Regions from separate parts of the Kitasatospora sp. NPDC042419 genome, predicted to be linked through region 2. Evidence: riboswitches for the same ligand, from Rfam matches in the RefSeq annotation. Region 2 holds a riboswitch; each other region holds the start of a gene.

Evidence for each region. Region 2 has a riboswitch for S-adenosylmethionine ahead of AC067J_RS15985 (AAA family ATPase). Riboswitches for the same ligand answer to the same signal wherever they lie in the genome.
Region 1: another riboswitch for S-adenosylmethionine. It lies ahead of thrC (threonine synthase); the one in region 2 lies ahead of AC067J_RS15985 (AAA family ATPase).
Region 3: another riboswitch for S-adenosylmethionine. It lies ahead of AC067J_RS01735 (aminotransferase class V-fold PLP-dependent enzyme); the one in region 2 lies ahead of AC067J_RS15985 (AAA family ATPase).

The regions. Positions count from the first base shown of each region.
Region 1 is NZ_JBWKAW010000011.1:446-10,773, forward strand. Features, by position in the region: gene AC067J_RS21320 (ROK family protein) at 1-693, opposite strand, end outside; gene AC067J_RS21325 (extracellular solute-binding protein) at 1,059-2,300, shown strand; gene AC067J_RS21330 (DUF3263 domain-containing protein) at 2,311-2,544, shown strand; gene otsB (trehalose-phosphatase) at 2,617-3,459, shown strand; gene AC067J_RS21340 (alpha,alpha-trehalose-phosphate synthase (UDP-forming)) at 3,443-4,912, opposite strand; gene AC067J_RS21345 (glucosyl-3-phosphoglycerate synthase) at 4,951-5,982, opposite strand; SAM riboswitch class I at 6,132-6,266, shown strand; gene thrC (threonine synthase) at 6,284-7,567, shown strand; gene AC067J_RS21355 (ubiquitin-like small modifier protein 1) at 7,693-7,971, shown strand; gene AC067J_RS21360 (cold-shock protein) at 8,536-8,739, shown strand; gene groL (chaperonin GroEL) at 9,099-10,328, shown strand, end outside.
Region 2 is NZ_JBWKAW010000006.1:380,907-391,234, forward strand. Features, by position in the region: gene AC067J_RS15960 (DNRLRE domain-containing protein) at 1-1,253, shown strand, start outside; gene AC067J_RS15965 (hypothetical protein) at 1,438-1,932, shown strand; gene AC067J_RS15970 (M28 family peptidase) at 2,064-5,255, opposite strand; gene AC067J_RS15975 (helix-turn-helix domain-containing protein) at 5,655-7,037, shown strand; gene AC067J_RS15980 (rhodanese-like domain-containing protein) at 7,285-7,749, shown strand; SAM riboswitch class IV at 8,008-8,130, shown strand; gene AC067J_RS15985 (AAA family ATPase) at 8,390-10,328, shown strand, end outside.
Region 3 is NZ_JBWKAW010000001.1:384,443-394,770, forward strand. Features, by position in the region: gene AC067J_RS01730 (Lrp/AsnC ligand binding domain-containing protein) at 1-215, shown strand, start outside; gene AC067J_RS01735 (aminotransferase class V-fold PLP-dependent enzyme) at 255-1,655, opposite strand; SAM riboswitch class IV at 1,708-1,825, opposite strand; gene trpD (anthranilate phosphoribosyltransferase) at 1,995-3,071, opposite strand; gene AC067J_RS01745 (hypothetical protein) at 3,265-3,690, opposite strand; gene ctaE (aa3-type cytochrome oxidase subunit III) at 4,085-4,705, shown strand; gene qcrC (cytochrome bc1 complex diheme cytochrome c subunit) at 4,892-5,701, shown strand; gene qcrA (cytochrome bc1 complex Rieske iron-sulfur subunit) at 5,698-6,768, shown strand; gene qcrB (cytochrome bc1 complex cytochrome b subunit) at 6,765-8,423, shown strand; gene AC067J_RS01770 (GntR family transcriptional regulator) at 8,560-8,943, shown strand; gene AC067J_RS01775 (L,D-transpeptidase) at 9,004-10,266, opposite strand.

The sequences.
Region 1 (10,328 bases), on a different contig from region 2:
CCAGACCGCGACCGCGCGGGCGTCCCCGGCGTCCACCGCGACGGCGCAGGATGCCGCGTCGGCGTCGGGGTCGCCCACGGCCTCGGCCCAGGCCCGGGAGACGGCGGAGGCGGAGGCGAGGGTCTCCAGGCAGCCGCGGGCGCCGCAGCCGCAGGCGGGGCCGCCGGGGCGGACCACCACGTGGCCGATCTCGCCGCCGTAGCCGTGGGCTCCGGCCTCGATCCGGCCGCCGATGCCGATGGCGCCGGCGATGCCGGTGCCGAGGGCGATGAAGAGGAAGCGCTCGACGCCCCGCCCGGCACCGAGCCGGCCCTCGGCGAGGCCCCCGGACCGCACGTCGTGGCCGAGGGCGACCGGCATCGCGCCGCCGTCCGACCCGGCCAGGCGATCCCCCAGCAGCTTGCGCAGCGGGAGGTCGCGCCAGCCGAGGTTGGCGGAGAAGACCGCGATGCCGTTCTTCTCGTCGATCGTCCCGGGGACGGCGACTCCCGCCGCCAGTGGGGCGACGCCGAAGCGGCTGCGGCCCTCGTCCGCCAGGTCGGCGGCGAAGTCGAGGATGGCGGCGACCACGGCGTCCGTGCCGTGCTCCCGCCCGGTCGGGCGTCGTGCTTCGAACAGCACGGAGCCGTCCTGGGCGAGCAACGCGGCTTTCATGCCGGTGCCGCCTACATCGAGTGCGATGACGTGCTTCACGGGGGACAGTTTCCCTTGGGGGGTCGGAGAGGTCTAGTCCAGTTGTCGGATTGGTCTGGTCCAACGGAGTGAGCTTTGTCGCAGAAGCGTGCGGTGTGCGGCACTTTGCACGAGCCCCGGCGGGGCTCCCGGAGGCGGGTTCGGCAGGTCGGGAGGCCCGATTCGTTGCGCATCGTGCAACGACCTCCGCACTTCGATAACTACCCGGCGCGGACCGGCCGGAGGTGTGGACCACCGAGTGGCGGGTTTGGCACCCTTGCCGCCTCCCCCCGGCCGGATCCCCCCGATCCGGTCCGTCGCTCCCCCAAGACTCCCCCTCGAAGGCGGTACCCGCGTTGGACAGGCGCGCCCAGGTCCCCACCCGGTTGTCCGGCATCGCACTGGCCGGAGCAATGGTGCTCACCGGCTGCGGCGGCCAGGACGACGGTCCGGTCACCCTCCGGCTGATCGCGGCCGACTACGGCGAGAGCACGGAGACCGGCTCCAAGCTCTACTGGGACGACGTCGCCCGCCGCTTCGAGGGCGCCAACCCCGGCATCAAGGTGGACGTCCAGGTGGAGAGCTGGACCGACATCGGCAAGAAGGTCGACGACCTGGTCAAGAGCGGCAAGTCGCCCGACCTGCTGCAGACCGGCGGCTTCGCCGACCAGGCCGCCGCCGACCGGCTGTACACCGCCTCGGACGTGCTCTCGCTGGAGACCCAGGCCAACATCATGGAGTCGTTCTCGCACGCCGGGCAGGTGCTCGGCACGCAGTACGGCATCCCGTTCGTCTCCTCCTCCCGGGTGCTCTTCTACAACAAGGCGATCTTCCAGAAGGCCGGCGTCGACAAGCCGCCGACCACCTGGAACGAGCTCAAGCAGGCCGCCGAGAAGATCAAGGCCAAGGTGCCGGGCGTCACGCCGTACGGGCTGCCGCTCGGACCCGAGGAGGCGCCGGCCGAGTCGATGCTGTGGACGCTCAGCGGCGGCGGCAGCCTCTCCGACGACGTCGGCAACTACACCATCGACAGCAACCAGAACCAGGCGACCTTCAACTGGCTCAGGACCAACCTGGTCGCCACCGGTCTGACCTACCCCGAACCCGGCAAGATGAACCGCACCCCGGTGTTCACCGACTTCGCGGCCGGGAAGGTCGCGATGCTCAACGGGCACCCGACGCTGCTGCGGATGGCCGCCAAGGGCAAGATCGACTTCGGTACGGCGGCGATCCCGAAGAAGGACGGCCTGGCGAAGACCGGCAGCCTCGGGGTGGCCGACTGGATGATGGCGTTCAAGGCCAACGGGCACCGGAACGAGATCAAGAAGTTCCTCTCCTTCGTCTACACCAAGGACAACCAGCTCAAGTTCGACGAGACGTACAACCTGCTGCCGGTCACCCAGGACGCCTTCGACGCGATCAGCAGGGACCCCAAGCACGAGGGCCTGAAGCAGTTCGCGGCCGGGCTCGGCAACGCGAGCTTCTACCCGTTCGGCGACCCGGCCTGGGCCGAGGTCTCCAACCGGATCAAGGCCGGGATCGGGGCGGCCGCGACCGCCGACCCCAAGCCGGTCCTGGAGGAGCTGCAGCAGACGGCCGTCAAGGAGGCGGCCCGGGTCCGCAAGTAGGCTGGCCGGCATGGGCGCGGGTGAGCTGGACGAGCGGGACCGGGCGGTGCTGGAGCTGGAGGGCCGCTCGTGGCGGACGGCCGGCGCCAAGGAGCGGGCCGTCCGGGAGGAGCTCGGGCTCTCCAGCACCCGGTACTACCAGCTGCTGAACGCACTGCTCGACCGGCCGGAGGCGCTGGCGCACGCGCCGGTGCTGGTGAACCGCCTCCGGCGGGTCAGGGACGCCCGGCGCGCGGCCCGGTAGCCCGCACCGGCCCGGGCGCCGGCCGCGCGCTCCGACGGGTGACCCCCGCCCGGCCTGGGTACGGTGCCTGGCATGGGCCTTGCTGACATTGCGCGACCGCTGACGGACGACGGGCGAGCGGGCCTCGCGGCGCTGCTCGCCGAACCGCGGGCGGCGGTGGTCGCCCTGGACTTCGACGGGACGCTGGCACCGATCGTGGCCGACCCGAGCCGCGCCCGGGCGCACCCGGGCGTGGTGGACGCGCTGCGCGGCGTGGTGCCGCACGTCGGGGCGGTCGTCGTGGTGACCGGGCGCCCGGCCGGGCTGGCCGTGGAGTACGGCGGCTTCGCCGAGGTCGGCGGGGTCGTGGTGCTCGGGCACTACGGGGCGGAGCGCTGGGAGGACGGCGAGCTGACCGCGCCGCCCGTGCACCCCGGGGTGGCCGCGGTGCGGGCGGCGCTGCCCGGCGTCCTGGCGGCGGCCGGGGCCCCGGACGGGACGTGGGTGGAGGACAAGGGCCGGTCGGTGGCCGTGCACACCCGGCGGACGGCCGAGCCGGCCGCCGCGTTCGAGCTGCTGCGGGAGCCGGTCGGCGCGCTCGCGGCCGGGCACGGGCTGGTGGTGGAGCCGGGCCGGCTGGTGCTGGAACTGCGGCCGCCGGGGGTCGACAAGGGCGCGGCGCTGGAGGGGTTCCTGCGGGAGCGGTCCGCCCGCTCCGTGCTGTACGCGGGCGACGACCTGGGCGACGTGGCCGCCTTCGCGGCGGTGGAGGAGCTGCGCGGGCAGGGCCTGGCCGGGCTGCTGGTCTGCAGCGGCGCGGTGGGGGACGCGCCGGTGCGGGAGCTCGCCGACCGGGCGGACCTGGTGGTCCCGGGCCCGGCCGGCGTGGTGGAACTGCTGGCGGCGCTGGGGGAGGAGCTCAGCTCAGCGCGTTGAGCTGGTCGAGGAACCACTGCTGGGGCGGGAGCGCGGTCGCCGCGTCGGCGAGCCGCTTGGTGCGGTCGGCGCGCTCGCCGGCCGGCATGGTGAGCCCGGCGTGCAGCGCCTCGGCGGTGGCGACCACGTCGTACGGGTTGACGGTCAGCGCGTCGTCACCGAGCTCGGCGTGGGCGCCGGCCTCGCGGGACAGGACGAGGGCGCAGCCGTCGTCGGAGACCACCGGGACCTCCTTGGCGACCAGGTTCATGCCGTCCCGGATCGGGTTGACCAGGGCGACGTCGGCCAGCCGGTAGGCGGCCAGCGAGCGCGGGAAGTCGTCGTCGACGTGCAGGATCAGCGGCTGCCAGCCGGGGGTGGCGAACTCCTCGTTGATCTCCTCGGCGAGCGCCCGCACCCGGGCGGTGTAGGCGCGGTACTCGGCGAGGTCGGTGCGCGACGGGTAGGCGAAGGCGATGTGGACCACCCGGTCGCGCCACTCGGGGCGGGTGCGCAGCAGGTGCCGGTAGGCCTGGAAGCCGCGGACGATGTTCTTGCTCAGCTCGGTGCGGTCGACCCGGACGACGGTCCGGCGGTCGCCGACGGCGGCGCGCAGGGTGGCGAGGCGCTCGTCGACGTCCGGGCGGTGGGCGCGCTCGCGCAGGAAGCCGGCGTCGGCGCCGAGGCCGTGGACACCGAGGCGGGTGGTGCGGCCCCCGTGCGTGACGGTGAGGGCGTCGCGGTCGACGGCGGCGCCGAGGACGCTCTCGCAGCAGTCGGCGAAGGCGAGCGCCCAGCGGCGGGTGAGGAAGCCGGCCCGGTCGGCGCCGAGGATGCCGGAGAGGACGGTCTCGGCGATGTCGTCGGGCAGCAGCCGGAAGTACTCGGGCGGCGCCCAGGGGGTGTGCGAGAAGTGGCCGATCCGCAGGTCGGGGCGGGCGGCCCGGAGCAGCGCCGGGGTCAGCGAGAGGTGGTAGTCCTGGACCAGGACGGCGGCGCCGGGGGCGGCCTCGGTGGCGAGGGCCCCGGCGAAGGCGGCGTTGTACGCGGTGTAGGCCTGCCACTCGGTGCGGAAGCCGGCGTCGAAGGCGGGTGCGGTCGGGGTGTCGTACAGCAGGTGGTGGATGAACCAGAGGGTCGAGTTGGCGACGCCGTTGTAGGCCCGGGCGAAGGTCTCCGGGTCTATGTCCAGCATCCGGACGGCCTGGCCGCCGACGTCGTGGCCGACCCGGTCGAGGCGGCCGTCGGGGGCCTCCCGGGCCGCCCGGCGGTCGGCGTCGGAGAGGGCGGCGCAGACCCAGACGGCGTCCGGGTCGTCGATGGCGGAGAGGCCGGAGACCAGGCCGCCGCCCCCTCTGCGGAGGGTCAGCGTGCCGTCGTCCGCGGTGCCGAACGACACCGGTCCCCGGTTGGACGCCACCAGGACGGGGGCGGTGCCGGTCGGATTCGAACGTTCGGTCGTGAGATCGCCCATGGTTGGTTGGTTGCCGGGGGGTCCGGGCCGCAAACCCTTCATCGTCGGGTGGCGTATTCGGGGACGGTGTGCATCGGGGGGCGTTCGGTGGCGGTGACCGGGTGGGTGTGCGCGGTGAAGGCGCGGGTCTCCGGGTCGCGGGTGAACTGGGTGAGCAGCGGGTGGACCAGGTCGGCGGAGGCCTTGAGCCGGTGGGTGCGGTCGAGCCGTTCGAGGGCGGTGCGGTAGATGGTGGCGGCCATCCGGCCGAGGGCTTGGCCGTCCTGGTGGCGGTGGTGGCGGACGCCGACGTCCACCTGGGCGAGCGCGTCGAGCCCGGCCGTCTCCAGGGCGTCGACCAGCAGGCCGAGTTCGACGCCGTAGCCGGTGGGGAAGGGCAGGCGTTCGAGCAGTGAGCGGCGGGCCGCGTACTCGCCGCCGAGGGGCTGGACGAAACCGGCGAGTTCCGGCCAGTGCAGGTTGAGCAGCGGACGGGCGACCAGTTCGGTGACCCGGCCGCCGCCGGACGGGATGACGGCGACGTCGCCCGTGGCGGAGTCGCCCGGTCCGACGGCGAGCGGGCGGTCGTACATGGCCTTGACCAGCTGGATGTGGGCGTCGGTGAGCAGCGGGCCGACGATGCCGGAGACCAGGGCGGGGTCGAACTCGCGCAGGTCGGCGTCGACGAAGCAGACGATCTCGCCGCGGGTGACCAGCAGCGAGCGCCAGAGCACCTCGCCCTTGCCGGGGGCGGCGGGCAGCCGGGGGAGGATCGCGTCGCGGTGGAACACGGTGGCCCCGGCGTCGGCGGCCACCGCGGCGGTGGCGTCGGAGGACCCGGAGTCGACCACGACCAGTTCGTCGACCAGCGGCAGCCGTTCCACCAGCTCGCGGCGGATGGTGCGGACGATGTCGCCGACGGTGGCCTCCTCGTCCAGGGCGGGGAGGACGACGCTGACCGTGCCGGCCGGGCCCAGGGCGCGCTTGGCCGCCAGCAGGACGTCCACCGGACGGTCGGCCGCGCTCCACGAGCGCCGGCGGAGCCAGGACGCCGTCTCGGGGAGGAGCTCGGGGATCGGTTCGGCGGGCACGGTTCTCTCCTCGGCGGGGACGGATGGGACGGGTCATCTCGCGTGGCGGACGGACCCGTTCAGGGTTGACGCCTTCGGATACAGTCTTCGTACAGCGGTCGGACCTTCGCACGCCGGGGTCTCCGCTGAGCACGACCACAACTTCACAGAGCTCATCCAGAGGGACTGAGGGAACGGCCCGTTGACGTCCCGGCAACCTTCTCGCGCGGCTGTCGTCACAGGCCCCGGCGGGACAGGTGCCAATTCCGGCCTGTGGCGCGCCCGCGTCACGGGGAAGATGAGGAGAGAGGCCTCCGCCATCATGGCTATCGACACTGCCGCCGCACCCGTCACCGTTGACCTCGGCCCCGCCGCCGCGCTGTCCTGTCGCGAGTGCGGCACCCGGTTCCCGCTCGGCCCCAGCTTCGCCTGTGTGGAGTGTTTCGGCCCGCTGGAGATCGCCTACGAGTTCGGCAGCGAGGGCGCGGAGGAGCTGCGCAAGCGCATCGAGGCCGGTCCGGCGTCGATCTGGCGGTACGCGCCGCTGCTGCCGGTGCCGGCCGACGTCGCCACCAAGCCGAACCTGAACCCGGGGTGGACCCCGCTGGTGAAGGCCGACAACCTGGGCCGCGAGCTCGGGTTCACCGCCCAGCTGCACGTCAAGGACGACTCGGGCAACCCGACGCACTCCTTCAAGGACCGCGTGGTGGCCTGCGCGATCGAGGCGGCGCGGGCCTTCGGCTACACCACCCTGTCCTGCTCGTCGACCGGCAACCTGGCCGGCGCGGTGGGCGCGGCCGCGGCCCGGGCCGGCTTCAAGTCCTGCGTGTTCATCCCGCACGACCTGGAGCAGGGCAAGGTCGTCATGGCCGGGGTGTACGGCGGCGAGCTGGTCGGCATCGAGGGCAACTACGACGACGTGAACCGCTTCTGCTCGGAGCTGATCGGCGACCCGGCCGGCGAGGGCTGGGGCTTCGTCAACGTCAACCTGCGGCCGTACTACGGCGAGGGCTCCAAGACGCTGGCGTACGAGATCTGCGAGCAGCTCGGCTGGCGGCTGCCGGAGCAGATCGTGATCCCGATCGCCTCGGGCTCGCAGCTGACCAAGATCGACAAGGGGCTGCAGGAGCTGATCAAGCTGGGCCTGGTCGAGGACCGGCCGTACCGGATCTTCGGCGCCCAGGCGGCGGGCTGCTCGCCGGTGTCGGCGGCGTTCAAGGCCGGCCACGACGTGATCCGGCCGGTCAAGCCCGACACCATCGCCAAGTCGCTGGCGATCGGCAACCCGGCCGACGGCCCGTACGTGCTCGACATCGCCCGGCGCACCGGCGGCGCGGTGGAGGACGTGACGGACGAGGAGGTCGTGGCGGCGATCCGGCTGCTGGCCCGCACCGAGGGCGTCTTCGCCGAGACCGCGGGCGGGGTGACCGTCGGCGTGCTCAAGAAGCTGGTCGAGACCGGGCAGCTGGACCCGTCGAAGGAGACCGTCGCGATCAACACCGGCGACGGCCTCAAGACGCTGGACGCCGTCTCGGAGGCCGGCATGACCGCCGTGATCCGGCCGACGCTGGCGTCGTTCCGGGACGCCGGCCTCGCGTCCGCCTGACCGGCCCGGCCGTCCGCCCCGACGGGCCCCGGTGCCGGCACCGCCGGCCCGCCCCGTCACGGCTCCCCGCCAGCCCCCAGCCCCAGCCCCGCCAGCCCCCGCCCCCGCATCGAGGAGAAGACCCCATGAGCGCCAACGTCCGCATCCCGACCATCCTGCGCACCTACACCGGCGGCGCCAGCGAGGTTTCCGCCGAGGGCGGCACCCTGGGTGACGTCATCGCCGACCTGGAGAAGAACCACGCCGGGATCGCCGCGCGGATCCTGGACGACACCGGCAAGCTGCGCCGTTTCGTGAACGTCTACGTGAACGACGACGACGTGCGGTTCGCCGAGGGCCTGGCGACGGAGATCAAGGACGGCGCGAGCGTCTCGATCATTCCGGCGGTGGCCGGCGGCTGCTGAGCGCCTTTTCGCCGTTCCCGGCCGTCCGCAGCACGGAATTCCGTGCCGCGGACGGCCGGTCGTATTTTGGCGGGAATATTTTCTGTCCCGGTCGGAGTAAAGTGTCGCTGGACCGGGAACAGAGCCGCCCCCTCCCCGCTCTCCCCGTGACCGGGTCCGCCCGCACCCGTACCGCCGCCGACCGTCCGGTCGTTGAGACCGGCGACCGGCCCGCGGCGGGGAAACATGTCAGGCCGGTGTCAGAATTCTGGAGTGGATTTCGGGCATTCCGTCCGCTATGTCCGGGAGGAAAGGCGGCTTTCCTCCCGATTGCTCCCGTACTGTCCCTTGATCACACCGGGGAATTCCCAACCGTTGACCCTGTTGCAGAGGGCGTCGATCCGGATACATTCAGCCGCGGTCGACGCAATCGCCCGTTCGCCGGATACCGTCCGGCGGCGTCGGGGGGATTGTGGCGTGCACGGCTGCGCCCAGGGGGGGTTCCCCGGGCCGGCCTCCAACCAGACCCGGGCCCGCAGACCTGCGGGCGCGTGAAGGGCCAGCACAGCACTAGGGGAGTTCGGAATGGCTCAGGGCACCGTCAAGTGGTTCAACGCGGAGAAGGGCTACGGCTTCATCGCGGTCGACGGTGGTGCGGACGTCTTCGTCCACTACAGCGCGATCCAGATGGACGGCTACCGCACCCTTGAGGAGGGCCAGCGGGTCGAGTTCGAGATCTCTCAGGGGCAGAAGGGCCCGCAGGCGGACATGGTCCGCGCGGCGGTCTGACCTTTTCGACACCCAGGAGTTCGGCTCGGCCCATCGGCTGGTGCACCTCTCGCTTCACGGCGGGCCCGTACGGCACGTGTCGTACGGGCCCGTCGGCGTGTCCGGACGCGGTCGCGGGGCCGTCCGGCGCGGCGCGCGGAGAGGCCCGGCAGGGCTCGCGGATCGCCGATTGGGCTTGCACTCGCCCACCCAGAGTGCTAATCATTGGCGTTAGCACTCACAGCTTGAGAGTGATAAGCGGACCGGGTCGGTGAGGCCCCAGGGAGCGGTAGGGGAATGGGACCCCCGCACACCAGGGCCGTCCGTCGCGGGCACCCCTTGGTCCGAGCAGTCGACCGTGTCCCGGAGGACCACTTCAGATGGCCAAGATCATCGCCTTTGATGAGGAAGCTCGCCGCGGCCTTGAGCGTGGCATGAACCAGCTCGCCGACGCGGTGAAGGTCACGCTCGGCCCCAAGGGTCGCAACGTCGTTCTGGAGAAGAAGTGGGGCGCCCCCACCATCACCAACGACGGTGTCTCCATCGCCAAGGAGATCGAGCTCGAGGACCCGTACGAGAAGATCGGTGCGGAGCTCGTCAAGGAGGTCGCCAAGAAGACCGACGACGTCGCGGGTGACGGCACCACCACCGCCACCGTGCTGGCCCAGGCGCTCGTCCGCGAGGGTCTGCGCAACGTCGCCGCCGGCGCCAACCCGATGGCCCTGAAGCGTGGTATCGAGAAGGCCGTCGTCGCCGTCTCCGACCAGCTCCTGGCCCAGGCCAAGGACGTGGAGACCAAGGAGCAGATCGCCTCCACCGCCTCCATCTCGGCCGCCGACACCCAGATCGGCGAGCTCATCGCCGAGGCCATGGACAAGGTCGGCAAGGAAGGCGTCATCACCGTCGAGGAGAGCAACACCTTCGGTCTGGAGCTTGAGCTCACCGAGGGCATGCGCTTCGACAAGGGCTACATCTCGGCCTACTTCGCCACCGACCTGGAGCGCATGGAGGCCGTCTTCGACGAGCCGTACATCCTGATCGCCAACTCCAAGATCGGCTCGGTCAAGGACCTGCTCCCGCTGCTGGAGAAGGTCATGCAGAGCGGCAAGCCGCTGGTCATCATCGCCGAGGACGTCGAGGCCGAGGCCCTGTCGACCCTGGTCGTGAACAAGATCAAGGGCACCTTCAAGTCCGTCGCCGTCAAGGCCCCGGGCTTCGGTGACCGCCGCAAGGCCATGCTGCAGGACATCGCCATCCTCACCGGCGGCACCGTGATCGCCGAGGAGGTGGGCCTGAAGCTGGAGAGCGCCGGCCTCGACCTGCTGGGCACCGCCCGCAAGGTGGTCATCACCAAGGACGAGACGACCATCGTCGACGGTGGCGGCGACGGCGAGCAGGTCGCCGGCCGCGTGAGCCAGATCCGTGTCGAGATCGAGAACAGCGACTCGGACTACGACCGCGAGAAGCTCCAGGAGCGCCTCGCCAAGCTGGCCGGCGGCGTGGCCGTCATCAAGGCCGGCGCGGCGACCGAGGTCGAGCTCAAGGAGCGCAAGCACCGTATCGAGGACGCGGTGCGCAACGCCAAGGCCGCCGTCGAGGAGGGCATCGTC
Region 2 (10,328 bases):
GTGCCGGACGCCTCGTGCAGGTCCAGGACACCTCGGTCGACGCGGTCTGCGTCAACCGCGGCTACACCTTCGACCGGAACACCAACCGGACCGCCCTCGCCACCAGTACCGCCCCGCGCGGCCAGGCCTGCACCACCTCGGGAGCCACCACCCAGACCAACACCCACGACAGCGGCGACCGCCTGGTCAACGCGGGCTACGCCTACGACGCGTTCGGCCGGACCACGGCGCTGCCCGGCACCGCCCTCGCCTACTTCACCAGCGACCTGGTGCAGCAGCAGACCACCGGCGCCGCCCGGCAGACCTGGACCCTCGACTCCGCCCAGCGCCAGCGCGCCTGGACCGCCGAGACCAACAGCGCCGGCACCTGGACCGCCACCGCGGCCCGCACCAACCACTTCGCCAACGACGGCGACAGCCCCCGGTGGATCACCGAGGACGCGGCCGGCAACGTCACCCGCAACGTCGCGGGCGCGGCCGGCGACCTCGCCGCCACCACGGCGAAGACCGGTGCCACCAGCACCGTCCTCCAGTTCACCGACCTGCACGGTGACGTCGCGCTCCGGCTCCCGCTGGACACCGCCGTCGCGCCGACCGTCCTCGACCACGACGAGTACGGCAACCCGCGGGCCGGACAGCCCGCCGTGCGCTACGGCTGGCTCGGCGGGCAGGTCCGCTCGGACGAGACCCCGAGCGGACTGACCCTGATGGGCGTGCGCCTGTACAACCCGGCGACCGGCCGCTTCCTGTCCGCCGACCCGGTGGCGGGCGGCAACGCCAACGCCTACGAGTACACCCACGGCGACCCGCTCAACCGCTACGACCTGGACGGCCGCTTCGACTGGCGCCGCCACTACGAGGAGGTCAAGGCCTGCGGCCGGCTCGGCATCTGGGGCTGCTCGCTGGCGACCACCATCTCCGGCATCGCCCTCGCCCTGACCGGCAGCGGTGCCCGCAACAACGCCACCCGGCACTTCATGTGGCAGTCCGCGCTGACCTTCTTCTTCGGCTACTACGCGGCGAAGCGGATCGGCGACGCCCACGAGTACGGCGAGCGGTGCCGCGGCACCAGCGGGCGGGACTGCGACACCGCGGTCGACCAGCACAACAACTCGATCGCCAGGTCCTTCGCCGGCAGTTGGGGCGGCTGGTCCTACATGTGGGTGTCGTACTGGTGGTACGGGCTGTGGGGCATGATGTACAACCTGCGCACCATCGGCCGGAGCCTGTACGCCCGGGACATCCTCTGGTGACCGCGCGCCGGTGACGGCGCGACCGTGAGACCGCGACGGCGCACGCTCCGGCGTGCGCCGTCCGTCGTCCCGACCCCTGGCTTCCGACCCCGGTCGGAGGCGACCCGTCGGGGGTGGCCTGTCGAAGGTGACCTGCCGAGGTGTCCTGTTGGAAACGTCCTGTCGAACCGATTCGGAGAGCACCGTGCCGAAGCCCCGCTCCACCCTGGTCGTCCGGGCCCTGCCCGCCCTCGCGGCCGTCCTGTTCGCCGCGGCCGCCGGGTGCGGCGCCCTCCTCCTCTTGCACACCGACCGCTGCCCGGACGTCCCGGAGGCCCGGACCACCGCCCTGGCGGGCCTGGAGGAGCTGGGGCTGGCCCCCGGCGGCGCCCGGGCGGAGGGGCCCGCCACCGGCGGCCGCTGCACCGACGGCGACGGCGAGAACCTGCTGTCCGCCGGGCGCACCTACACCTACCCCGGTGACCCGGCCGAGGTGACGCGGTACTACGCCGCCGAACTGGCGGCCCGCGGCTGGACGCCCGCCCGCGCCGCCCGGATCGGCCAGACCTGCTACGGCCGGGAGACCGCCGCGGGGCACACCCTGCTGCGGGTCGGCCCCGTGCGACCCGACCCCGCCCCGGGCGGCTACGAGCTGAGGGCCGAGGCCGCGATCGAGGGCCGGGCCGACTGCGCCGAGTAGCCCCGCCGGGCCGGGGCGGGCGCCCGGACCAGGCGGGGCCGCCCGGAACGACGGCGGCGGTGCCGCGGTTCGTCCCCCTCGACGAACCGCGGCACCGCCTGTGTCCCGTCCCCGGAACAGATCCGGTCCGCTCAGATCTGCTGCCAGAGGGCCGGGACGATCGGGGGCTCCCAACCGACCTGGGCCGTGTGGCCCTGGAGGCACCGGTAGCTGACACCGTTGAAGGTCACGGTGTCACCGGCCTTGTAGGTGGTGCCCGCCGCCCAGGTGCCGTTGCCCGGCCCCGGGTCGTTGGCGACCACCAGCGAGTAGGAGGTGGAGTGGCTGACCGAGCCGGCGCCCGTCACGGTCAGGTTGTAGGTGCCGGGCGCGACCGAGGAGGCGACCGAGACGCTCAGCGTGGCCGAGCCGCCGGACTGCACCGAGGAGGGGCTGACCGAGGCCGTCACGCCGGCCGGGGCACCGGTGACGGTGAGGTTCACCGTCTGGGCCGAGCCGGAGGTGGTCTGGGTGGAGACCGACGCGTTGGTCGACTCGCCCGGCTTGACCGTGCCGCTGCCAGGGTTCACCGCGACCGAGAAGTCGTTGGTCGGGATGGGCCCGGTGCCGACCGAGGTCTTCCACAGGGTGTAGGCGACGCCGTCGGCGCTGCGGTCCAGCACGGTGGCGTTGATGTTGCTGGTGGTGTCGCACGCCGAGTGGTAGCAGGAGTCGTACGCCCGGTTGGCGGTGCCGCCCCACTTGGACGCCTGCGCCGAGGTCTTGGTGGCGCTGGCGCCGGCCGCGTAGCCCGAGGTCGGGATGCCCGCGGACTGGAACGAGGCGTCGTCCGAGCGGCCCTGGCCCTCGACGTTCTCCTCCGGCTGGAGGTTCAGCGAGTCCCAGTACGCCTTCATCGGCGCCGAGGTGGCGGAGTTGACGTTGTTGATGAAGTAGCCCGCGTTGGGCGAGCCGACCATGTCGAAGTTGTAGTAGCCCTTGATCGCGCTGCGCTGGGTGGAGCTCAGCTGGTTCACGTAGTGCTTCGAGCCCTGCAGGCCCTGCTCCTCACCCGTCCACCAGGCGAACCGGACGTGCCGGCTCATGGTCGGGTTCTGCTGCGCCAGGACCAGTGCGGTCTCCAGCAGCACGGCGGAGCCGGAGCCGTTGTCGTTGATGCCCGGGCCGGCCGAGACGCCGTCCAGGTGCGCGCCGAACATGGTCACCTGGTCGTTCGGGCCGCCCGGCCAGTCGGCGATCAGGTTGTTGGCGGTGTAGGTGCAGGTGGAGCAGGTCTGCTCGGTGACGGTGTAGCCGGCCGCCTGGAGCTTGGCCTTCACGTAGGCCAGCGACTGGCTGTACCCGGCGGTGCCGGTGCGGCGGTTGCCGCCGTTCTGCGAGGCGATGGTGTTGAACTGGCTCAGGTGCGCCTGGACGTTGGCGACGCTGATGTCAGGGGCGTTCGGGTTGGGGTTGGTGCTGCCCACGGTCAGCGTGTACTGCGCGGTGTGGGTGGTGGCACCGGTGGCGGTCACGGTGATGACGTAGTTGCCGGGTGCCGTCGACGAGGACGTCGTGATGTTCAGCGTGGCGGGCGAGCCGCTCTGCACCGAGGACGGGGTGACCGTCGCGGTGGCACCGCTCGGGGCGCCCGAGGCGGTCAGGTTGAGCGTCTGGGCGCCGCCCGAGACGACCGAGGTGTTGATCGTCGCGCTGGTCGACGAACCGGGCTGGACGGAGCCGGCGCTCGGGGTGAGCGTGATGTTGAACTCGGGGCCCGTCACGTTGCAGGTCGGCTCGCCGCTCTGGGCGGGCAGGCTGACCGCGTCCCAGGCCGCCTTGGTGCGGTTGAACAGGTTGCAGCTCGGGTCGAGGTTCTTGGCGGCGGTCAGGGTCGTGACCCGGTACTTCTTGTAGGTCATGCCGCTGGTCTTGAGCAGCATGCCGCCGTAGAAGATCCGGCCCGCGTCCTTGATGCCGACACCGGTGATCGTGGAGTTGTTGCAGGTCGGGCTGGTGGGCTTGCCGCCGCCCGGGTTGGAGCCCTCGGCGAGCAGGTAGAACCAGTGGTTCAGCGGGCCGGCGGCCGCGTGGACCTCGGTGCTCGGGATCGAGGAGGAGTAGCAGTTCGGGTCGCCGTTGACCAGCGAGGGGTTGGCCATGTTGCGGATCGGGCCGCGCCCGACCAGGTTGACCATCTCGCCGACGGTGTAGTCCGGGTTGTCGTACGGGGCGGGCTGGTTGGCGTAGGCCTCGGTCAGTGCGCCGAAGATGTCGCCGGTGCCCTCGCCCAGGCCGTTCTCGTTGTTGGCGCCGCCCGGGGTGAACTGGTCGATGCCGTGGCCGAACTCGTGGCCGACGACGTCGATCGAGGAGATCCACTCGTTGGCGTTGTTGTGGCCGATCGAGACCGAGGAGCCGTCCCAGTAGGCGTTGACGTCGTTCAGGCCGACCTTGACCGGCCAGCTCCCGCCGTTGCCGTTGTGGCCGTTGCGCCCCAGCCAGTCCCGGAGCATGTCCCATTCCTTCTGCGCCGCGAACATGACGTCGCCGCAGCCGGTCTCCTTGCTGGTGGAGCTGCCGTTGCCCCAGGAGTCGGAGGACTTGGTGAACACCTGGCCGGTGGAGTAGTCGGCACAGCTCAGGCCCGGCCGGCCGGGGTCGCGCAGGGAGTACGAACTGCCCGAGCCGGTGGTGCTGATGGTGACCGGCGACGGGCCGTTCCACTTGCTGTTGACCGTGCCGGCCCGGACGTCGTCGTAGCTGTCGATGACCTCGCCGCTGCGGGCGTCGACGAAGACGTGCAGGGTGCTGGGCGCGGTGGCGGTGCGGCCGGTGAGGACGGTCTCCCAGGCGAGGCGGCCGGCGCCGTCCTTGACCCGGACGACCAGGCGGCGCGTCTGCACGCCGTCGACGGTGGCCAGCTTGGTGCGGGAGGTCTTCTCCGCGTTGGCGGCGCTGACCAGGGGCGTGGTCGGCACGCCGATCGGGCCGGAGGAGGCGGACTGCGATCCGCGGACCTTGCCCTGGCCGTCGGCTATGACGACGGCGTCGCCGCCGACCACCGGGAGGCCCTTGTAGGTGCGCTCGTAGGCGACCGAGTAGAGGCCGGCGAGCCAGGGGGTGACGGACTGGCGCTCGTAGGTCTCGCCCGGCCCCTTGGCCAGGGCGTCCAGGCCTGCCGCGGCCGCCTGGTCGGCGGCGTTCACGGCGGCGGTCAGCGCGCTCGGCGGCGCGACGGCCGTCGGGCCCGGGTCGGCGGCGGCCTGCCCGACCGCGGTGGCGGTGAGCATGCCGGCCAGGACGGCCAGGGTGGTGCCCGCCGTCAGTAATCTGCGTTTCATTCCGAGGCTCCTCGAACGTGGGGGTGCTCGACCGCGGACGGCGTGCCGGAAAGGCGCTCACCGCGGGCCGCATGGGGGACGGCCGCTGCGGGCGTCCGCGCTCGGGTGCCGGAACCCTCACACGCCGTCATGCCACGGTCAACGGGTACGGCGGGCACTTCGAGTGTTTGGCAAGTTCTGTCAAGCCGGCTGTCCCGTACCGGTGTTGGTGTCCGGAAGGGCAGCGCGGGAGGCCAGGGCAGGTGCAGAGGTTGAGACCACATAGTGGAGAGGTTGAGACCAGAGGGGAAAAGTGGTTGAGACCACGTCATGTACGGAGGGGCGCTCCGTCCAGTACCGTCCTCCTCAGCGGACCTCCCCACCGGAAGGCCCGGGAGCGCACTCGGGAGGGCAGCCCCGTTGCACCGGAACCGCGCCGCGGCAACCCTCGCCGAGGACGAGCTCTGGCGTGCCTTCGGCATCCGCCTGCGGCAGTGGCGCCGCCGGGCCGGCCTCACCCAGGCCCAGCTCGGCGCCGAGATCGGCTACGACCACACCGCCGTCAGCAAGCTCGAACACGGCACCCGCCGCACCAGCCCCCGCCTCGCCGACCGCCTCGACGACCTCCTCGCCGCCGGGGGCGAACTGCGCACCGCCTGCCGCCGGGCCGAGGACGGCGTGCCGGAGGACACCGCGGCGCCGCCCACGGGCTGGGCCCGGCCGCCGCTGCCCGATCCGCCCGTCTCCCTCGTCGGCCCGGCCCTCCCACCCGGGCTCTCCGTCTGGCTGCCCGCACGCCTCCCCGACTACGGGATGCTCTGCCCGCTCCACGACGCCGCCGGCTGCGCCGTCCCCGAACCCGGCGACCTCGCCGCCCTGCACGACGCCTTCCGCGCCGCCGACCCCGCCACGGCGCCGGCCCTCGACCCCGACACCGCGCACGCCCTCACCGGCCTGCTCGCCGCCCACCTCCGCGCCGGCGAGGCCCCCGCCGGACCGGGCACCGTCGCCGTCGAGGAGACCCTCCGCGTCATCCTGCGCCGCCTCGCCGCCCACCCGGCCGACCGGGCCCGCCGTCCGCTCGCCCGGCTCGCCGCCGAATACGCCCACGCCGCGGGTGCGTTGCGCATGCAGGACGGCCGCAACGCCACCGCGATGGCCTGCTTCGACCGCGCGCTCGGCTGGGCCGAGCTGGCCGGCGACCCCGCCACCCAGGTCGCCGCGCTCAGCGACATGAGCGCCCTCGCCCGCCTCGACGGCGACCCCGCCGCCGCCCTCGGCTACGCCCGCGAGATGGCCCGGGCGGCACCCGGCCGGCACTGGGCGGGCGCGATGAGCCAGATCGGCCAGGCCCGCGCCTACGCCCTGGCCGGCGACGTCCGCGCCACCGTCCGGCACCTCGCCCGCGCCCGGCTCCACCTCGACCACATCGACACCCGCGACGAGACCGACGCGGCCTGGCTCTCCATCGCCTCGATGCGGCTGCGGGTCGAGGCGGGCGCCGCCGCCGCGCTGCGCGACGCGGCCGCCGCCGTCGGTGACCTCCGGCTCGCCCGCCGGGCCGTGGACGCCGCCGAGACCGCCCTCGCGCTCCTCGCCCCCGATCAACTGCCCGTCGCCCGCCTGCTGTTCACCGTCCGGGTGGCGGACTGCCTGCTGGTGGCGCGCGACCCCCGGGCGGCGGCCGAGCTGCTGGCCCCGGTGCTCGCGGCGGACGGCGGCGGGGCGGGTCTGCCGGCGCTGGTGCGGCACGAACTGGCCGGGCTGCGGGGGAGGCTGGCGGAGCACGGACTGGCGGGATAGCGGGGCTCGGGGCGCCCGGCGTCGGACCCGGCGGCTCCGCGGGGGTCGGGGGTCTCGGGGCTCGGGGGCGCCCGGAGTGTCCGAGGTGTTCGGAGTGCCCGAGGTGTCCGGGTACGGCGCCGTGGTACGGAGCGGGGAGGAGGCCTGGCGGGATCTTGGCGGGAGCAGGCGATCACGCCGATCGCGCGGCCGGACCCGCGCGGGCGAGGATCGGATCACCGCCCCGGCCGAGGCAAGGAGCCCCGACATGACCAGCAGTGCCGTTCTCGCCGTCCCCGCCGCCGAGCCCTCGGCCGCCGCCGCCCACTACCTGGCCCGGCTCGCCTTCGAGGCCGACGTCTCCGACGTGCGCGCCGACCTCGCCGCCGGCGTCCCCGGACTCGTGGTCGTCGACTCCCGGGCCGAAGCGGCCTGGGCGCAGGGCCGGATCCCCGGCGCGCTGCACATCCCGACCGCGCGGATCCCCGAACTGGCGCCCGCGCTCGTCGACCCCGCGGCGACCGTCGTCACCTACTGCTGGGGCCCCGGCTGCAACGGCGCCACCCGCGCCGCGCTCGCCTTCGCCCGACTCGGCTACCGGGTGAAGGAGATGCTCGGCGGTTTCGAGTACTGGGCCCGCGAGGGCTTCGCCTACGACACCGACCACGGCACCGGGCAGCGCCCCGTGGACGACCTGACCGCGCCCCGATCCGGCATCAGCTGCGCCTGCTGATCGCGGCCGTCCGGGCCCTTCGCGCACGCCCGGCCGAAGCACCCCTGTCGACCCCCTACCGACCGACGACCCGTCAGACCGGAACCGCCGGTCCGGACCCGGCCGTCCGCTCACCGCCCAAGTGTGGCAACGGTGTTGCGGCCGGATTGCGCCCCGTTTCACGAGGCGGCGCCCGAGGTCCGGACCGGCGGATTCGCGTGTTCCGCCGGGGGTTCCCGCAATTGACGGGATCGGCGGCGCCTTCCTAAACTCGGTGTCGGCGAAGAATGTCAGCCACAGGCCCCGGCCGGCTGACTGGCAACCCCCACACCGCGGTGGGGTGCCCCGGGGATAAGCCGGGTGGCGTGGCGTTCAGGTGACGCGTCGTCACAAGCGCGGTCATGGCCCGGTAGGGCGCGGGGGATGGAGAACGTCGTGGAACAGCGGGCGGGCGGACGCAACGCCGCGAGCCTCAGGCTGGTGGCCAGGCTCGACGTCGACCTGCTGCGGCGCGCCAGCTCCCTCTGTCGCTGACGCCGGTCGGCCGGCCGGGCAGCCCTGCCCGTCTCGGTCGGTCCGTCCGATTCCCTCGCCCACGCCCCCGTGCGAGGAGGAGCGCCCAGCGGCCCGTCCTCCCGTGCGCACAGCTCCAGGAGAACGGATGTCCACCTTCCCCGCGCCCGCCCCCCGAGACCTGTCCAGAGCCCTCCCGGTGGGCCGGGAGCCCGAGTACCGGAGGCTGCGCGAGGCGTTCGACCGGTGCGCGGCCGGCGCCGGGAGCGTGATCGTGCTGCACGGATCGGTCGGCAGCGGCCGCAGCGACCTGCTCTACGCCTTCACCGACACCGTCGCCGAGCGCGGGGCGCACGTCCTGGTCGGCACCGGCTCGCCGCTGGAGCGGGAGTTCCCGCTCGGGCTGGCCCGGCAGCTGCTCCAGGGCGCCGACCTCGAACCGGAGGAGGCCGCGGCGGCGGAGCGCCTGCTGGCCGACGGCGCCGCCGAGGGCGGCCGCCCGGCCCCGTCGGACGGACCGCAGGGACGGCTCACCCAGCGCACCCTGGAGGGCCTGTTCCGGCTGGTCCGGCGGCTGGCCGAGCGCGCCCCCGTCCTGATCGCCGTCGACGACCGGCAGGACGCCGATCCGCAGTCGCTGGAGTTCCTGCTCTACCTGGTCCGCCGCACCCGCAGCGCCGGCGTGCTCACCGTGCTCAGCTCGCGCGAGACCATGACCCCGTCCAACCCCTTCTTCGAGGTCGAGCTGGCCCGCCAGCCGCACCACCAGCACATCCGGCTCGACCTGCTCTCCACCGAGCTGGTCGCCGAGCTCCTCCGGACCAGGCTCGGCGCGGCGTCCGTCCGGCTGGCCGTCGAGGCGCACACCCTCACCGGCGGCAACCCGCTGCTCGTGCACAGCCTCATCGGCGACCAGGAGACCGCGGGCGTCCCGGACGAGCTGGTCGTCGGCGAGGGCTACCGGCGCGGACTGATGCACTGCCTGCACCGGATCGACCCGCTGGCGCTGCACTACGCGCGCGGCGTCGCCGTGCTCGGCGCGTCCGCCACCCCGGACCTCCTCGCCGAACTCCTCCTGCTGGCACCGGACTCGCTGCCCAGGGCGCTCTACCTGCTGCACGCGGCCGGTCTCTTCCGGGACGGCGGGTTCCGCCACCCGACCGCCGCCGGGGACCTGCTCGCCGCGATGCGCCCGGTCGAACTGGCCGCCCTGCACCAGCGGGCCGGGCGGTTGCTGCGGGCGGCCGGGGCGGCGGACGCGACCGTGCACGGGCACGCCCGGGTGGCGGAGGGGCACCTGCGCGGCTCCCTGTCGGCCGGGGAGCCGGCGGTGCCGGGGCAGGGCACGGTCGCGGGCCCGGAGGCGGGGCCCGGAGCGGGCGCGGGTACGTACGGCTGGCCGCCGGGCCTCGCCGGGGTCGGCGGTGGTGGTGCGGGTGCGGGTGCGGGTGTCGGTGTCGGTGCCGGCGCGGGTGCCGCTGCGGGCGGTGGCGCCGGTGGAGTCGGTGACATCGGTGGAGTCGGTGGTGTGGGTGGTGTCGGGAGCACCGGGGGTTTCGGCGCCGCCGTGAGCGCCGTCGGGAGCACGGCCGGGAACGCCCTCGGGGGCGCCGCCGGCTTCGGCGGCGCATGGGCGCTGCCGGAGCCCGGGCCCGTCACGGGACCGGTGGGCGGCCGGACCGACGGGCTCGCGGGCTGGCTCACGGGCGGCCCGTCCGGCGAGCCGGTCGGCGAATTCGGCGAACCGGTCGGCGAACCGGTGGGCGAACCGGTCGTCGGTCCGCTCGGCGGCCCGGCCAGGGCGGCGGGCTGGACCGGTGGACCCGCCAGCACCGGGGGGTTCGGGCCCGAAGCGGCCCACGGCCCCGCCGTCGGCGTGCTCGGCTCCTTCGGCACGGCGGCCGTCGAGTGCGTACCCACCCTGCCCGGCACGGTGACCGACGCGGACACCGCGCGGCGGCACGAACTGAAGACCGTCCGCCACCACTTCTGGCACGGCCGGACCGAGCAGGGCGTCGCCGCGCTCGCCCGGTTCGAGGCCGCACCCGGCAACGGAGCCCCCGCCGAGGCCCTGCGGTACTGGCTCG
Region 3 (10,328 bases), on a different contig from region 2:
CCGCCATCGAGGGCGTCAGCGAGGTCTACTCGGTGACCGGCGGGTACGACCTGGTCGCGATGGTGCGGGTGCGGCGGCACGACGACCTCGCCGAGGTCATCCCCGGCCGGCTCAACAAGGTCCCGGGCGTGGCCCACACCGAGACCCAGATCGCCTTCCGCACCTACTCCCAGCACGACCTGGAGGCCGCGTTCGCGATCGGCCTCGACGCCTGACCCGTCAGGCCCGGCCGGGCGCCCGGCCCGGCGGCCCGGTCAGGCACCCCGCCGGGTGTCCGCGACGCAGCGGCCGCCCTCGTTCCGGTAGTTCCAGGCCGCGCCGTCCGTGACCAGCTCGCGGACGGCGGTCAGGAACCGGTCCACGTGCTCGTCCGGGGTGCCCGCGCCGAAGCTCACCCGGATCGCGTTCAGGCTGCGCTCGCCCGGCAGCGACGGCTCCGGCGCGCCGCACTCGGACGGCGCGACGTCCTCGTCGCCGAGCAGCGTGCGGACCAGCGGGTGCGCACAGAACAGGCCGTCGCGCACGCCGATGCCGTACTCGGCGGAGAGCGCGGCCGAGAAGTGCGAGCTGTTCCAGCCCTGGACGACGAAGGAGAGCACGCCCACCCGGGCCGACTCCGGGCCGAACAGGTTGAGCACCTTCACCTGCGGGATCTCCGTCAGGCCCGCCTTCAGCCGGTCGACCAGCGCGCGCTCGCGGGCCTCCAGGGCGTCGAAGCCGGCCTCGGTCAGCGCCCGGCAGGCGGAGGCGATCGCGTAGGCGCCGATCACGTTCGGCGAGCCGGCCTCGTGCCGCGCCGGGCCGGTGTGCCACTGCACGGCCACCGAACCGTCCTCCTCGCGGGCCACGGTCCGGGTGGCGCCGCCGCCGGCCAGGTACGGGTCGGCCGCGTCCAGCCAGTCGGCCCGGCCGGCCAGCACGCCGGCGCCGAACGGCGCGTACAGCTTGTGCCCGGAGAAGGCGATCCAGTCCACGCCCAGCTCGCGCACCGAGACCCGGTGGTGCGGGGCCAGCTGCGCGGCGTCCAGCACCACCCGGGCGCCGTGCCGGTGCGCGGTCCGGGTCAGCTCGGCGACCGGCCACAGCTCACCGGTGACGTTCGAGGCGCCGGTGACGCAGAGCAGCTTCGGGCCCTCGGGCGCCTCGGCCAGCGCGGCGTCGAAGGCGGCGACCGCCTCGGCGTGCGAGCGCGGGGCGCGCAGGTAGGTGACGGCCAGGCCGGCGTGCGCCCAGGGCAGCAGCGAGGCGTGGTGCTCGGTCTCGAAGGCGAACACCCGGGTGCCGGCCGGGACGGCGGCGGCCAGCAGGTTCAGCGAGTCGGTGGTGGCACGGGTGAAGACCACCTGGTCGCCCTCGCGCAGGTCCAGGAACTCGGTGACGGTGCGGCGGCTCTGCTCGAACAGGTCGGTGGAGAGCTGCGAGAGGTAGCCGGCGCCGCGGTGCACGCTGCCGTAGTAGGGGGCGTAGGCGGCGACGTCGTCCCAGACCCGCTGGAGCGCCGGGGCGCTGGCGGCGTAGTCGAGCGCCGCGTATCCGACCTTCTCACCGGTGGCCAGCGGCACCTGGACGTCGTGGCCGAGGACGGCGAGGAGGGCCTGCGGGGAGGGCGCCTGGTCGAGGGTGGCGGCCGGCGACTGCGGGGAGGAAAGGGACATGGGGATGCACTCCTTCTACGGGCCCAGGACCCCGGGAGTGCAAATCGTCCGGCGTCCGCGCTTGTCACGCGGACGGTTTGCCGCATGACCCGGTCCTCACCCAGGGCACCCCGCCACGGACGGAGGGTTGCCGGACAGCCAGCTGGGGCTTGACGCTGTCACTCATGACCTGGCGAAGACTCTAGGTCGCGTCCGCCCCCTGGTCAAACAGGGGTCCACATCCCGGACGGCCGTCCGGGGGGCGGTCCGACCCGCCCCCGCGCGGGCCCGGCTCCGGCCCGGCTCCGGGAACGCGGAAGGGGCCGGCGGAAGGTGTCCCGCCGGCCCCCTGACGCCGCCTCAGGCCCTGGCGGTGGCCTCCGACCAGTGCTTCAGCAGGTCCCGGGCGGCACCCGAGTCGATCGCCGCCGCCGTCCGTTCCATGCCGGCCGCCAGCTGCTCGGACAGCGGCGCGTCGGTCAGGTCGAGCGCCACCAGCGCCGCCGCCGAGTTCAGCAGCACGGCGTCCCGGACCGGCCCGTGCTCCCCGGCCAGCAGCCGGCGCGCGACCTCGGCGTTGTACGCCGGGTCCGCCCCGCGCAGCGCCTCGATGCCGACCGGCTCGATGCCGACGTCGCGCGGGTCGAACGCGGTCTCGGTCACGGCGCCGTCGCGGACGACCCAGACCCGCGAGGTGGTGGTGATGGTCAGCTCGTCGAGGCCGTCGTCACCCCGGAAGACCAGCGCGGTGGAGCCGCGCCGCGCCAGCACGCCGGCGATCAGCGCCGCGAGCCGGGTGTCGAAGCAGCCGATCGCGTGCGCGGTCACCCGCGCCGGGTTGGTGAGCGGACCGAGGAGGTTGAACGCGGTCGGCACCCCGAGGTCGCGCCGGGCCGGGGCGGCGTGCCGCATCGACGGGTGGAAGGTCGCCGCGAAGCAGAAGGTGAGCCCCACCTCCTCGGCCACCTCGGCGACCCGGCGCGGCGCCAGGTCCAGCCGGATGCCGAGCTTCTCCAGCACGTCCGAGGACCCGCTCGACGAGGAGGCCGCCCGGTTGCCGTGCTTGACCACCTTGGCGCCGGCCGCCGCCGCGACGATCGCCGACATGGTGGAGATGTTGACGGTCTTGGCCCGGTCGCCGCCGGTGCCGACGATGTCCACCGCCGGGCCGGGGATCGACAGCGGTTCGGCGTGCGCGTACATCGAGTCGACCAGACCGGAGATCTCGTCGACCGTCTCGCCCTTGGCCCGCAGCGCCACCATGAAGCCGGCCACCTGGACCGGGGAGGCCTCGCCGCTCATGATCCGGTCCATCGCCCACGCGGTGGCGGAACGGTCGAGGTCCTCCCCGCGCAGCAGCACCGACAGGATGTCCGGCCAGGTGCGGACCACCTGCGCGGGGTCGCTACCGCCGTTCGCAGGGTGCACGTTCACCATGGCTGACTCCAGCTCTCGGTCCCCGCTGTACGGGGACGGACCGTAGGGATGGAGTCAGCCTATCGAGCGGCGGGGCGCCGGGGCGCCGCCGTTCACCCTTCTTCTCCCGTGGTGAGACGCGCGGCCCGGACGCCCTGCCCGGAACGCCCCGTCCCGGGCGGCTTCGCCCGGTACGCCCCGGGGCCGGGGCGGGCTACCGGGCGACCGGCGCCCGCTTGGCCAGCCGCGCCCGGAGCAGGGTGGCGGCGGCCTCGGCCAGCGCCACCGGGTCCACCGGCTGGGAGATCGCCGCGTCCGCCCGGCTCCAGGCGGCCAGCCAGGAGTCCTGCGGTCGGCCGATCAGCACCAGCAGCGGCGGGCACCCGTAGATCTCGTCCTTCAGCTGCCGCGCGAGCCCGAGCCCTCCGGCCGGCACCGCCTCCCCGTCCAGCACGCAGAGGTCCACCCCGCCCTTCTCCAGTGCCCTGAGTACCGCGGGGGTGGTCGCGCACTCCAGGTAGGACAGCTCCGGCAGATCCTCGGCCACCCGGCTGCCGAGCGCCGTGAGCACCTGCTCCCGGGTGGTGCGGTCGTGGCTGTAGACGAGAACGGTCAGCGTCTCGTCGGTCGTGTACGCCATGGGCCCTGCTCCCTCACGTGTGATCCGGACCACGTTCGCCTCTCCCCGGATGCTACTCCCGATCACCGGCCGCCGAGCCCCTCCCGCGCGATCCTTCTCAAGCCGCCGCGCCCACGACTGGTCCGGCCGGAGGACAGCGCGTCACCCTCGACCGCGCAGTCCACCCGTACGGCGGACGGGGCGCTTCTCCCCTTACTACCGGCAGGCCCCGAGGGGGTGACACGACACGCGGGCAACGGGGTCGAAGGGGCCTTCGAAGAACCATCAGAAAAGGGACACGCCGCTGCTCAGCACCGGTACGGACGGCCCGTCGGGCACCAGGGGGGCATACCGCACGCACCGGACACTCCGAGGGACACCCCCCGGCGTGAAGACGGAATAAGGGACCGACATAATGTCCGTCGTGGCGACAGCAACAGCAGTAGAAACCGGGCACGCGCACGGATCGGTCAACCGGCCGAACATGGTCAGCGTCGGAACGATCGTCTGGCTCAGTTCCGAGTTGATGTTCTTCGCGGCCCTCTTCGCGATGTACTTCACGCTCCGCTCCGTGAAGGGAGCCGAGTACTGGACCGAGAAGGCGCACGCCCTCAACGTGCCCTTCTCCTCGGTCAACACCACGATCCTGGTGCTCTCCTCGCTCACCTGCCAGCTCGGCGTCTTCGCCGCCGAGCGCGGGGACGTGAAGAAGCTCCGCTCGTGGTTCGTCATCACCTTCGTGATGGGCGCGATCTTCATCGGCGGCCAGATCTTCGAGTACACCGAGCTGGTCAAGAAGGACGGCCTCTCGCTGTCCTCCGACCCGTACGGCACGGTGTTCTACCTGACCACCGGCTTCCACGGTCTGCACGTGACGGGTGGTCTGATCGCCTTCCTGCTGGTCCTGGGACGGACGTACGCAGCCAAGCGCTTCACGCACGAGCAGGCCACCGCCGCGATCGTGGTGTCGTACTACTGGCACTTCGTCGACGTCGTGTGGATCGGCCTGTTCGCGACCATCTACCTGATCAAGTAACCAGCTGATCAGGTCGCTGGCCACCGGCTCCGGGTCCCGCCCTCTGGGCGACGGCCCGATTTCGCCGGTGGCGACGCTCCCACCGACCGACCGCGCGCGCAGCCCTAGACAGGCCGCCTCGTGCCGGCCAGACCGGCCGCCGGGTGCACCCACCAGTCGACCAGATCCTGACACCGGGGTTATTCCGTGAAAAAGCTCTCCGCACGACGGCGCCACCCACTGGCGGCGCTGGTCGTCCTACTTCTCGCCCTGGCGGCAACCGGGGGGCTGTACGCCGCGTTCGCGCCCGCCGACAAGGCGCAGGCCGACGTCGCCGCGCAGTCGCTCGCGATCGATGAGGGCAAGAAGCTCTTCGCCGTGGGCTGCTCCTCCTGCCACGGCCTGAACGGCCAGGGTTCGAGCGACGGTCCCAGCCTGGTCGGCGTCGGCTCCGCCGCGGTCGACTTCCAGGTCGGCACCGGCCGCATGCCGGCCCAGCAGCCCGGCGCCCAGGTGCCGAAGAAGAAGAACATCTACTCGCAGGCCGAGATCGACCAGATGGCCGCCTTCGTGGCCTCGCTCGGCCCCGGCCCGGTGACTCCGACCGCGGAGCAGTACACCTCGACCAACCCCGAGGACCTCTCCAAGGGCGGCGAGCTGTTCCGCACCAACTGCGCCCAGTGCCACAACTTCGCCGGCCAGGGCGGTGCCCTGACCCAGGGCAAGTCCGCCCCGTCGCTGGAGGGCGTGGACGCGAAGCACATCTACGAGGCCATGCAGACCGGCCCGCAGAACATGCCGTCGTTCCCGGAGGGCACCATGCCCGAGGAGCAGAAGAAGCAGATCGTGGCCTTCGTCCGCCACACCACCAACGATGAGCCCAACCCCGGCGGTCTCACGCTCGGCAGCCTCGGTCCGGTGACCGAGGGCCTGTTCGGCTGGATCTTCGGTCTCGGCGCGCTCATCGCGGTCGCGATCTGGGTCGCCGCCCACACCACCAAGGCCAAGAAGTCATGAGCCACGACATGTCAGAAGAGAAGCTCCCGGAGTCCCACGGCTCCGCCGGGCACCACGAGGTGGCCGCCCACGGCGATCCGTTCGCCGACCCGGGCCTGCCGGCCCACGAACCGCGTCGCACCGACATCGACGAGCGGGCCGCCAAGCGGGCCGAGCGCCAGGTGTCGCTGATGTTCGTGGTCTCGATGATCGCCACCGTCGCCTTCATCGCGTCCTACGTGGCCATCGACAAGGACAAGATCGTCTACGTCTGGCCGCTGGGGAACATCAGCGCGCTGAACTTCGCCCTGGGCATGACCCTGGGCGTGGCGCTGTTCCTGATCGGCACGGGCGCGGTCCACTGGGCCCGCACCCTGATGTCGGACGTCGAGCTGCCGGCCGAGCGTCACCCGATCGAGGCCGACGACGAGGTCCGCAACGACGTCATCGAGCAGTTCAGGACCGGCGCCGCCGAGTCCGGCTTCGGCCGCCGCAAGATGATCCGCAACACCCTCATCGGTTCGATGGCCCTGGTGCCGCTCTCCGGTGTGGTGCTGCTGCGCGACCTGGGCCCGCTGCCCGAGGACAAGCTGGAGCACACCGGCTGGCTCGAGGCCACCCCGGCGAAGCCGCTGGCGCTCATCAACATGAACACCAACCTGCCGATGACGGCGGAGGACATCGTCGTCGGCTCGCTGACGTTCGCGATGCCCGAGGGTCTGCACACCCACGACGAGGACTTCCAGCAGCGGATCGCCAAGGACGCCCTGATGCTGGTGCGCATCGCGCCGGAGGACATCAAGGACGAGCAGTCCAAGGAGCTGGGTTTCGAGGGCATCCTCGCCTACTCCAAGATCTGCACCCACGTCGGCTGCCCGATCAGCCTCTACGAGCAGCAGACCCACCACGCGCTCTGCCCCTGCCACCAGTCGACCTTCGACCTGGCGGACGGCGCGCGCGTCATCTTCGGCCCGGCCGGCCACCCCCTGCCGCAGCTGAAGATCACCACTGACGAGAAGGGCTTCCTGGTCGCCACCGGCGACTTCGACGAGCCCGTCGGCCCGAGCTACTGGGAGCGTGCTCGATGAGTAGCGCGAGCAGCACCACCTCCGGTGCCGCCAAGCCCGCCAGTACGCGCGCCAAGCCCGCCAACAAGTGGGAGCAGGCCGCGGACTGGACGGACGGCCGGCTGGGGATCTACTCCCTCGCCCGGGCGAACCTCCGCAAGATCTTCCCGGACCACTGGTCCTTCATGCTCGGTGAGATCTGCCTCTACACCTTCATCATCATCATCCTGACCGGCGTCTACCTGACGCTGTTCTTCAAGCCCTCCATGGGCGAGGTCATCTACCAGGGCTCGTACGTGCCCCTCAAGGGCATCCCGATGTCCGAGGCGTACGCGTCCACGGTCGACATCAGCTTCGAGGTGCGCGGCGGCCTGCTGGTCCGCCAGATCCACCACTGGGCCGCCCTGGTCTTCGTCGCGGCGATGCTCGTGCACATGATGCGCGTGTTCTTCACCGGCGCGTTCCGCAAGCCGCGCGAGATCAACTGGGTCTTCGGCTTCCTGCTGCTGGTCCTCGGCATGTTCGACGGCTTCTTCGGCTACTCGCTCCCCGACGACCTGCTCTCGGGCACCGGTATCCGCTTCATGGAAGGCGCGATCCTCGCCGTCCCGCTGGTGGGCACCTACATCCAGATGTTCCTGTTCGGGGGCGAGTTCCCCGGCCACGACATCGTGCCGCGGTTCTTCACCATCCACGTGCTGCTGATCCCGGGCATCATGCTGGGCCTGCTGGTGGCGCACCTGATCCTGGTCTTCTACCACAAGCACACCCAGTGGGCGGGCCCGGGCAAGACCGAGAAGAACGTCGTCGGCATGCCGCTGATGCCGGTCTACATGGCCAAGGCCGGTGGCTTCTTCTTCCTGGTGTTCGGTCTCATCGCCGTCATCTCGGCGATCGCCACGATCAACCCGATCTGGGCGTACGGCCCGTACCGCCCGGACCAGGTGTCGACCGACGCCCAGCCCGACTGGTACATGGGCTTCTCCGAAGGCCTGATCCGCATCATGCCGGGCTGGGAGATCAGCCTCTGGGGCCACACCCTGAACCTGGGTGTCATGGTGCCGCTGGCGATCTTCCCGATGGTGCTGGCCGCGATCGCCGTCTACCCGTTCATCGAGGGCTGGATCACCGGCGACAAGCGCGAGCACCACATCCTGGACCGCCCGCGCAACGCCCCGGTCCGCACCGGTCTGGGCGCCGCCTGGATCAGCCTCTACCTGATCCTGCTGATGGCCGGTGGCAACGACCTGTTCGCCACCCACCTGCACCTGTCGATCAACTCGGTCACGTACTTCGTCCGTGTGGGCATGTTCGTGGTCCCGGTGCTCGTCTTCATCATCACCAAGCGCTGGTGCCTCGGCCTCCAGCGCCGTGACAAGGAGAAGGTGCTGCACGGCCGCGAGACCGGCGTCATCAAGCGCCTGCCGCACGGCGAGTTCGTCGAGGTGCACGCCCAGCTGCCGCAGAAGGACCTGCACAAGCTCACCGCGCACGAGCAGGTGGAGCCGTTCGAGCTGCCGGCCGCGACGGACGAGAACGGCGTGGCCGCCAAGGCCAACGTCCTCACCAAGACCCGGGCGAAGCTCTCCCGCGGCTTCTACGGCGAGGGCAGCCAGATCCCCAAGCCGACCGCCGAGGAGCACCACGAGATCACCAGCGGCCACGGCCACCACTGATCCCGTACGCACCCCCGCGTCGCACCCGAGGGCCGCTGACCAGAGTTCATCTGGTCGGCGGCCCTCGGGCTTTTCCCGAACCGGTCGGCCTCCGCCGGCCGACCGGCCGATCCGAGCGAACCCCCAGGAGCCAACCGTGCAGCTGTCCGTCGACCCGGCCTCCGCCACTCCCCCGTACGAGCAGATCCGCGCCCAGATCGCCGAGCAGGCCCGCAGCGGCGAGCTGGCGACCGGCCTGCGGCTGCCCACCGTCCGGGCGCTGGCCGAGCAGCTGGGGCTGGCCGCCGGGACGGTCGCCCGCGCCTACCGCGAGCTGGAGGCGGACGGCGTGGTGGAGACCCACGGCCGGCGCGGCACCCTGGTCGCCGCGGTCGGCGACGCCGCGCACCGGCTGGCCGCGGCGGCGGCCGCCGAGTACGCCGAGCGGGCCAGGCGGCTCGGGCTGCCGCTGCCGGACGCCCTGGGGGCCGTGGACACCGCGCTCCGGCTGGCCTACCGGGACGGGGCCGGCGAGGGCTGAGGAGGGCCGGGGAGGGGCGGGGAGGGGCGGGGAGGGCCGGGGAGGGGCCCTGCGGGCCCGTCAGAGCTGCGGGGCGATCATCCCGGTGGCGGGGGCCCGGGTGGCCGGCGCGGTGGTGCTGAGGGGCTGCCCGAGGGCGCTGTGCCCGACCCAGTCCGCCCAGGCGATGTTCCAGTCCCCGAAGCCGTTGCCGAACGGCTCCATGCCCTTGCCGCGGCTGTTCACCACCGTCACCAGGTCCCCCACCCTGGTGTTCTGGTAGAACCAGCGGGCGTTCTCGGTGCTCATGCCGGTGCAGCCGTGGCTGACGTTCTCGATCCCCTGCGCGCCCACCGACCAGGGCGCGGCGTGGACGTACTCGCCGCTCCAGGTGACCCGGGTCGCCCACTCGACGTCCAGGTCGTACGACTCCTGGCTGCCGGCCGCTATCCCGATCGTCTCGCCGCTCATCCGGACCTTGCGCTCCTGGCCGAGCACGACCTTGACGCCGTTGCGGGTGTCGAACCCCGGCTTGCCGGTGGTCACCGGGATCGTCCGGACCACCTGGCCCTCACGCTTCAGGGTGAGTTCGTGCGCGGCCGCGTCCACGACCGTCTCGACCCGCTCCCCGATCCGCAGGGCCAGGGCGGCCCGGTCGCCGCCGTACAGGCCGTCCGCGATCCGGCTGCCGGTGCCCTCGAAGGCGAGGCTGACCGTGGTGCCGGTCGGCCAGTACTGCTCGGGCCGGAAGTGCAGGTTCTTGTCGTCCACCCAGTACCAGCCGCCGGTGACGGCCGGCTGCGAGGTGACGGTGAGCACGCGCTCCACCTCCTGCCGGGCCTGCGGGTCCTTCACGGCCTCGGAGAGCAGGACGGTGAGCGGCTGGCCCACCCCGTAGACGCCGCTGCCGGAGGAGTCCGGGCCGAGCTTGGCGGTCAGCAGGCGCTGGGCCGCCAGGGTGGCGAAGCCCGCGGTGGTCTCGCCCCGGCCGCCCTGGCCGTCGTCGGCGGCGATCCGGACGGTGTACGCGGTGGCGGCCTTGAGCCGCCCGGTGGTCTGCCAGCTGCGCTGGTCGTCCGAGAGCCGCCCGGCGACCACGCGGCCGTCCGGGCCGACCACGGTGACGTCGGTGAGCCGGCTGCCCGGCTCGGCCGTCACGGTGACCGGCTGGGACGGGTCCACCCGCTCCGTCGCGGAGAGGTGGACCAGCTGCGCGGCGTCGACCTTGCGGACGGTACCGGCGAGGTCGTCGCCGCTTCCGGACGTGCAGCCGGCCAGTGGGGCCAGTACTGCCAGGGCCAGCGAGATGCCGCCGATACCTGCGATTCCACGCCTGTCGGCCATGACCGCCTCCGAGGGTTCGCACGATTGATCAGATCGTAGGAACCGCTCCGCCCGAGCGACAT